DNA from 2 places in the Nostocoides veronense genome. Region 1 is predicted to be linked to the other one. Evidence: riboswitches for the same ligand, from Rfam matches in the RefSeq annotation. Region 1 holds a riboswitch; the other holds the start of a gene.
What was found. A riboswitch is a leader RNA that binds a small molecule or an ion and turns the genes downstream of it on or off. The one in region 1 is predicted to bind cyclic di-AMP.

Region 1 (3,804 bases):
GGCACGCAGGGGTATGACCGTGCTCGCCGCCGCGACCCTCGGCATGAGCATGATCCCGGCCATCTCCATGGCCGCCCCGGACGCCAAGCCGGCGGGCAAACCGTGCTCGTCAGAGAGCCGCGAGGCCTACGCACGCTGCATGAGCGTCTTCCGCCAAGAGAATGGCGGGCGCACCACGGCCAAGGGCATGCCCGCCGGCTATGGCGCGGCCGACCTGCGATCCGCATACAAGATCCCCGCCGCCGGCGGCGCGAGCACGACCGTGGCGATCGTCATCGCCTTCGATGTGCCCAATGCCGAGAAGGACCTCGCGGTCTATCGCAAGACGATGGGCCTGCCGCCCTGCACCAGCGCGAACGGATGCTTCACCAAGCTCAACCAACGCGGCATCAAGGGTGACTACCCGATGGCGGACGGCGGCTGGGCGCTTGAGGCTTCGATGGACCTCGACATGGTGTCGGCGGCCTGCCCGAGCTGCAAGATCATGCTCGTCGAGGCCGACGACAACTACATGGACAGCCTCGCCGAAGCCACCCGCACCGCCACCCGTAAGGGCGCAACTGTCATCTCGCATAGTTATGGCGGCGACGAGTCCGGATACATCTGGCAGATCCGAGACGCCTACGAAAAGACGGGCACCATCTCCGTCGCCTCCAGCGGCGACTGGGGTTTCACGGCTGCCTCCGCGCCCGCGGTCTTCCGCAAGGTGCTCGCCGTCGGCGGCACGACCCTGACCCGCAAGCCGGGCAGCGCGCGCGGCTGGGACGAGGACGTCTGGGGCGGCGCCGGCAGCGCCTGCTCGGCCTATATCGCCAAGAGCCCGTGGCAGAAGGACACGCACTGCTCGATGCGCACCGTCTCCGATGTCTCCGCGGTTGCTGACCCGCAAACCGGCGTCGCGGTCTATGACACCTACGAGAACCCTTTCGGCCTCGAGCCGGGCTGGGTCGTCGGTGGCGGCACCAGCGCCTCCGCGCCGTATGTCGCGGGCCTCATCGGGCGGGCGGGGAACTCCACGACCTTCACCTCGAAGACGCCCTACACCACGCGTGGGTCCTTCTTCGATGTGGTCGGCGGAGCCAATGGCATCTGCGGCGGCGACTACCTCTGCAACGGCCTGAAGGGCTATGACGCGCCGACCGGCGTGGGCTCGCCGAACGGACTCGGGGGTCTGTGACCTGATCCGATAACCCACCGGGCGGGCCGGCGATCGCGACGATCGCCGGCCCGCTTGCGCTCCCACACGGCATACCAAGCAAGCACATGGCGATTGCACAGGCGCCGGGCCATCCCCTACCGTGTCCGAGGCGTTCGCGCCACGACAACTGGATAGCTCACCTCCATTCGGTCTGATCGCGCGCCTAACCATCCAGCGATCAACACCTCTTGCGGCCACCCGGGCCGCCCGGATGGCTGGGGGAACCACATGTGGCCGCGCAGCGATGCCGGCCTTGGGGTGAAGCCGCCTGTGCGGCAGGGAACCTGACCTCCCTAACCCGACAGCTCACCTCAGCGGCGCCTGTCAGGAAAGGAATCCCCCCATGGCTCGCGCCATTTCGTATGCCGGGCGTCACCGCGCCCCGGCCCGCTCCCTCCGCACCCGTATGACGGTTCCCGCCCTCGCGACGGCGGCCGCCGGTGGCGTCCTCGTGGCCCCCACCATTGCCCACGCCGACACGGTGTGGGACAAGGTCGCCGCCTGTGAGTCCAGCGGCAACTGGGCGATCAACACCGGCAATGGGTACTACGGCGGGCTGCAGTTCTCCGCCCCCACCTGGACTGGCTTCGGCGGCGGGCAGTATGCCGCCTACGCCCACCAGGCCACCAAGGCCGAGCAGATCGACACCGCGCAGGAAGTGCTCAAGGTGCAAGGCCCCGGCGCCTGGCCGGTGTGCTCGGTCCGCGCCGGCCTAACGAAGGAGAACGGCCTGGCCGTCGACCCGTGGGCCGGCACCGGTGGCACCGGTGGCACCGGTGGCACGGGCACGACGTCCGGGGACCTCGTCGTCGACGGCGTGCTTGGCCCGAAAACCTATGGCGCCATGCAGAAGTGGCTCGCCCGCCCCGTCGACGGCTCGCTGTCGACGACGGACAAGAAGGCCCTGCAGACCAAGCTCAAGGTCGCCGCCGACGGCCAGGTCGGACCGATCACGATCAAGGCCCTCCAGCGCCTCGTCGGCGCCACCCCCGATGGCGTCTGGGGCAGCGGCACCACCAAGGCCCTCCAGGCCTACCTCAACAAGGTGCTGTAACACTCTGCTCGTCTCCTCAGCGCTCGGCGGGAGGGCTCGACGATCGAGCGAGACGGCGCAGCGCAGCGCAGCAAGCTGGGCCGCCGAGCGCTGAGGAGACGAAGCCAAAAACACAGGAGAGCCGCCTGCCGGGATCGAACCGGCGACCTGCCGCTTACAAGGCGGCTGCTCTACCATCTGAGCTAAGGCGGCACCGGCGCTCGGGCGCCGACGGACCACCATACCCTGGCCCGCGAGCACCACCGTTCCCGGCCGAGGTGGCCCGCCCACGAGCACCCGCCGAACCCTGCACAGGTTAGGTGACTGTGAACAGGTTGCACCCTGTCCACAGTCACCTAATTGGTGTTAGCACAGGTTACGAAGCCCCCAGCCCGAGCCCGCAGCGCGAGACGCCAGGCCTAGAACGACACAACGCCGTCCCGCGAGGCGGGACGGCGTTGCGTGTCGACAGCTATCAGTAGTTGTCGAGGCCGAGTTCGGCGTCGTCGAGGCGGATGGCCTCGCCGGTGCCCGACCCGAAGACGGGGTAGGCATACTCGTCGTAGTTCGGCAGGGCGTACATCGCGGCGCGGGCCTCGGGGGTCGGCTCGACCTTGATGTTGCGGTAGCGGGTCAGGCCGGTCCCGGCGGGGATCAGCTTGCCGAGGATGACATTTTCCTTCAGGCCCAGCAGCGGATCGGACTTGGCTTCCATCGCGGCCTCGGTGAGGACGCGCGTGGTCTCCTGGAAGGAGGCCGCTGAGAGCCAGCTGTCCGTGGCCAGCGAAGCCTTGGTGATGCCCATGAGCTCCGGACGACCCGAGGCGGGGCGACCGCCTTCGGAGACCACCCGGCGGTTCTCCTCCTCGAAGCGACCGCGCTCGGCGAGCATGCCCGGCAGCAGATCGGCGTCGCCCGACTCGATGATCGTGATCCGGCGCAGCATCTGCCGCACGATGACCTCGATGTGCTTGTCGTGGATGGCGACACCCTGCTGGCGGTAGACCGCCTGCACCTCGTCGACCAGGTGCATCTGCACCTGGCGCGGGCCGAGGATGCGCAGCACCTGCTTGGGGTCGATCGCGCCCTGGACCAGCTTGGTGCCGACCGTGACGTGATCGCCGTCCGCGATCAGCAGGCGCGCGCGCTTGCTGACGGGGTAGGCGTGCTGCTCGCTGCCGTCGTCCGGGGTGAGCAGAATCCGACGCATCTTGTCGGTGTCCTCGATCTCGACGCGGCCGGTGGCCTCGGCGATCGGGGCGACACCCTTGGGGGTGCGCGCCTCGAAGAGTTCAACGACACGCGGCAGACCCTGCGTGATGTCGTCACCGGCCACACCACCGGTGTGGAAGGTCCGCATCGTCAGCTGGGTGCCGGGCTCACCGATGGACTGGGCGGCGATGATACCGACCGCCTCACCGATGTCGACCAGCTTGCCGGTGGCCAGCGAACGGCCATAGCACTTGGCGCAGGTGCCGACGCGGGACTCACAGGTCAGGACCGAGCGGACCTTGACCTGGTCGACACCGGCGGCGAAGAGCGCACCGATCACGACATCCCCGAGGTCGATGCC
Region 2 (3,804 bases), on a different contig from region 1:
GCGCCTATGGACCGACAGTCCTGGAGGCGATGGGGTATGGCGCGGCGATCCCGATTGTGCCCTTGCTCGCCCGCGAGCTCGGCGCGAGCGTCGGTCAGGCGGCGCTCGTCGGCGCTCTGCTGGGTGTGGGGCAGGTGACGACCTCGCTGCCCGCGGGGGCGTTGATCAGCCGAGTCGGCGAGCGCCGGGCCATGGTTGCCGCGTCCGCAGTTGGCGCAGCGGTCGCTCTGCTCGGTGCGTGGTCGCCGCACCTGATCGTGTTGGCTGCGGCGACCCTCATCACGGGTATGACGTGGAGCGTCTTCTTGTTGGCCCGGCAGGGCTTCATGATCGACGCCGTCCCATCTCACCTGCGTGCTCGGGCCTTGTCGAGCCTCGGTGGCAGTCACCGGGTCGGGATGTTTTTGGGGCCACTGCTCGCGGTGCCGCTGATCTCTACCTTCGGCCCGCGGGTGGCCTTCATCTTCAGTGCGGTGATGTCCATCTTGGCGTTGGGACTGGTGCTCCAAGTCGAGGACCTCGGCGTGGACGAACGCCGAGCGGGGCTGGCCGACCCGGCCAGCGTCCGCGCGGTGCTGTGGGGGCATCGGCATACGCTCGCCACCCTGGGACTCGGGGTCACCGCAATCAACGGGCTGCGCGCCCTGCGGATGAGCATCGTGCCGCTGTGGGGCGACCATGTCGGACTCAGCGCGGCCCAGATCTCGCTGATCTTCGCCGTGAGTTCGCTCGTCGAGATCGGCCTGTTCTATCCGGCCGGCGCGGTCATGGACCGCCTCGGCCGGGCGTGGGTGGCGGTCCCCACGGCCGTCCTGCTCGGGCTCGGCCTGGTGCTGCTGCCGCTGACGCACGATTTCGGGCAGGTGCTGGCGGTCACCGTGCTCATGGCGGTCGGTAACGGACTCGGATCCGGCATCGTCATCACGCTCGGTGCGGACACGGCCCCCAGGATCCATCGCGCCAAGTACCTCGGCGGGTGGCGCCTGTTCGGCGATATCGGGATGTCTGGTGGCCCGTTGACGGCCGGCGGTCTCATCGCGATCGTCGGGCTCGCACCGGCAATTGTCGTGGTCGGGGCTGCCGGCATGGTGGCGTCCGGCTGGATCGGTTGGTGGGTCGCCGCCTTGGACCGCTCGCGCCGGGTCAATGAGAGGATGCCCGGGTGAGTGACCTGATCGACACCACGGAGATGTACCTCAAGACGATTTTTGAACTCGACGAAGAGGGCATCACGCCGCTGCGTGCCCGCATCGCCGAGCGTCTGGGGCATTCCGGGCCGACCGTTTCGCAGACGGTCGCTCGGATGGAGCGCGACGGTCTGGTGTCCTTGGCCGGGGACCGGCATCTGGAGTTCACCGACCACGGGCGCGTCCTCGCGACGCGGGTGATGCGCAAGCACCGGTTGGCGGAGCGCCTGCTTGTCGATGTCATCGGCCTGGAGTGGGAGTACGTCCACGACGAGGCCTGCCGCTGGGAGCATGTGATGTCCGAACGCGTCGAGCGGCGCATCCTGGACATGCTCGGCGGTGATTACACCTCGCCCTATGGCAATCCCATTCCGGGTCTCGACGAACTTCTCGGCGAGGGTGCCACGTCCGAGAGTTTCCGCGCCGGCCTGGTGACCCTGTCCGATATCGCCAGCGACGATCCGTGCCGGGTGGTGGTGCGCCGCATCGGTGAACCGGTTCAGGTCGATCACGAGGCCCTTCAGTTGCTCACCGAGAGCGGTGTGGTGCCGGGTCGCAAGGCCGATGTCCACCGGGCGGACGGTCGAGTCATTGCGGTGGGGGCGGGCCGGCCCCTCACCGATGGCGTCTCATTGCCGCCCGAGATCGCCGATCACGTCTTCGTCGCGGCGGGTGTCACTCCCTGACGATTCCGCTGGTCGGCCAGGCGATGTCGCCCATTCGTCGCCCCGCCGTGACCCGAATGTGACATTTTCGGGGAACTTCGCTACCGTCGTGCGGGTGTCCACGCCTTACGTGGACACCGGCAGCCTGGGTCGCCGAGTCCTACCCCCGGGCGACGCTGGACCACTCGCACACCGCTTGGTAGGAGCGGGGGACCCACTTGTGGGCGCGACCTTGGCGTCGCGTCCTTGGGGTGAAGCCGGAGCCTAGGAGCGACGGCCGGGCAGCAGACTCTCGCCCGAACCCGACAGCTCACCTCGTAGGCGTCGAGAGGTCACTTCGTGTCTTTGTCGTCTTCGCGCGCTGCTGCTCGCCGCCCCGAATCTCTTGTGCGCACCGGCGCCGTGCTGGCCGCCGCCGGTGGCTTGGTCACCGCTTTCGGTCTCCCGGTCGCCCAGGCCGCGCCCATCGCGCCGGTCGTGACCGTGCCCGCCGCCAAGACGGCGACGGCCCCCACTCTGACCGCCCCGGCTGCCGTCGGTCCCGTCAAGGCCTCCTATGGCGTCATAGGCGTCAAGGCCGTTGCCAAGCCGAAGCCCAAGCCCAAGCCGGTCGTCGTCGCGACCACCGCGACGGATCTGGTTGCCTCGCGCACCGCTCAGGCGCCGGCCAGCCGGTCCACCACGCGCGCCTCGGTGCCGGCAGCCACCACCCCCGCGCCAACGCCCGCCCCGCAGCCGTCCATCCCGGCGCACGGCGGTGTCCTGGCGATCGCCGCCGCGCTCTCCGGCATCCCCTATGTGTATGGCGGCTCGACCCCGGCCGGCTTCGACTGCTCGGGCTTCACGATGTACATCTTCGCCAAGGTCGGCATCTCGCTGCCGCGCACCGCAGCCGCCCAGCAGGCCGCTGCCACCCCGGTCAGCAACCCCCAGCCGGGTGACCTGGTCTTCTTCGGCTACCCCGCCTACCACGTGGGCATCTACGCCGGCAACGGCATGATGTATGACAGCCCCCGCACCGGCCTGTCCTCCGGCCTGCGAGCGATTTGGTCCTCCAGCGCCACCTACGGTCGCCCCTGAGGTATTCGCTTACACGAAACGCCGGGCCAGCCCATGGGTGGCCCGGCGTTTTGCTGTCCCCGCTGCGAGCCTGGTCGGATTAGCGCCCCAGGTGGGTGAGCTTGGCCTGCGACCAGATCGCGGCCGCGTCCTTGCTGAAGAGCACAAAACGGATCCGATCGATCCCGCCGCGTTCGCGTTGCTCGGCCAGCGCCGCCCGGATCGCCAGGTCGGCGACGGTTTCGTGGTCCCAGCCATAGACCCCAGCGCCGATGGCGGGGATCGCGATGCTGCGGGCTGACAGGCTGCGGGCCAGGTGCAGACTATTGCTGAAACAGCGGGCAAGATCCTGCGGATCTGTCTGTCCCGCATGGCGATTCGGGCCAACCGTATGGACGATCCACTTCACCTTCTTGATCTCATAGGCGCCGGTGGCGATGGCGTCGCCCGGCGGCAGCCCGTCGGGCAATGTCGAGGACCGCAGGTCTCGGCACTCCGCGAGCAGTTCCGGTCCGGCCGCGCGGTGAATCGCACCATCTACGCCGCCTCCGCCGAGTAGCGAGGAATTGGCGGCATTGACGATGACATCGACCTTCTCCCGGGTGATGTCGCCTTCGACGATCTCGATCTTGCCCATGGCCCCACCGTATGCCGCATGGCAGGCTGGGCGCCGACAGCGCTCCCGGGCTTCGTGCCCCGGGGCGGGCGGACGACATACGAGGAGGTCGGCTCGGTGGCCGAGGAGATCTACTACGACAAGAAGGACCAACTCCAGGTGGTCCAGAACTCGTTGCTGCCGGACGAGACCGTCTTCGCGGTCTATGACGGCAAAGATGTTGGCACTGGCTTCATCGGCCTGACGGACCGTCGAGTCATCTTGCAGGACAACAGTT

Region 2: linked by a shared signal. The riboswitch ahead of ABD225_RS11300 (C40 family peptidase) and the one ahead of ABD225_RS02215 (transglycosylase family protein) in region 1 are both predicted to bind cyclic di-AMP.

Annotation. Positions count from the first base shown of each region.
Region 1 is NZ_BAAAPO010000006.1:230,161-233,964, reverse strand. Features, by position in the region: gene ABD225_RS02220 (S53 family peptidase) at 1-1,177, shown strand, start outside; cyclic di-AMP (ydaO/yuaA leader) riboswitch at 1,380-1,533, shown strand; gene ABD225_RS02215 (transglycosylase family protein) at 1,542-2,252, shown strand; tRNA gene ABD225_RS02210 (tRNA-Thr) at 2,372-2,444, opposite strand; gene ABD225_RS02205 (DNA-directed RNA polymerase subunit beta') at 2,707-3,804, opposite strand, start outside.
Region 2 is NZ_BAAAPO010000036.1:28,053-31,856, forward strand. Features, by position in the region: gene ABD225_RS11290 (MFS transporter) at 1-1,166, shown strand, start outside; gene ABD225_RS11295 (iron-dependent transcriptional repressor DtxR) at 1,163-1,873, shown strand; cyclic di-AMP (ydaO/yuaA leader) riboswitch at 2,036-2,190, shown strand; gene ABD225_RS11300 (C40 family peptidase) at 2,192-2,932, shown strand; gene ABD225_RS11305 (O-acetyl-ADP-ribose deacetylase) at 3,012-3,548, opposite strand; gene ABD225_RS11310 (PH domain-containing protein) at 3,567-3,804, shown strand, end outside.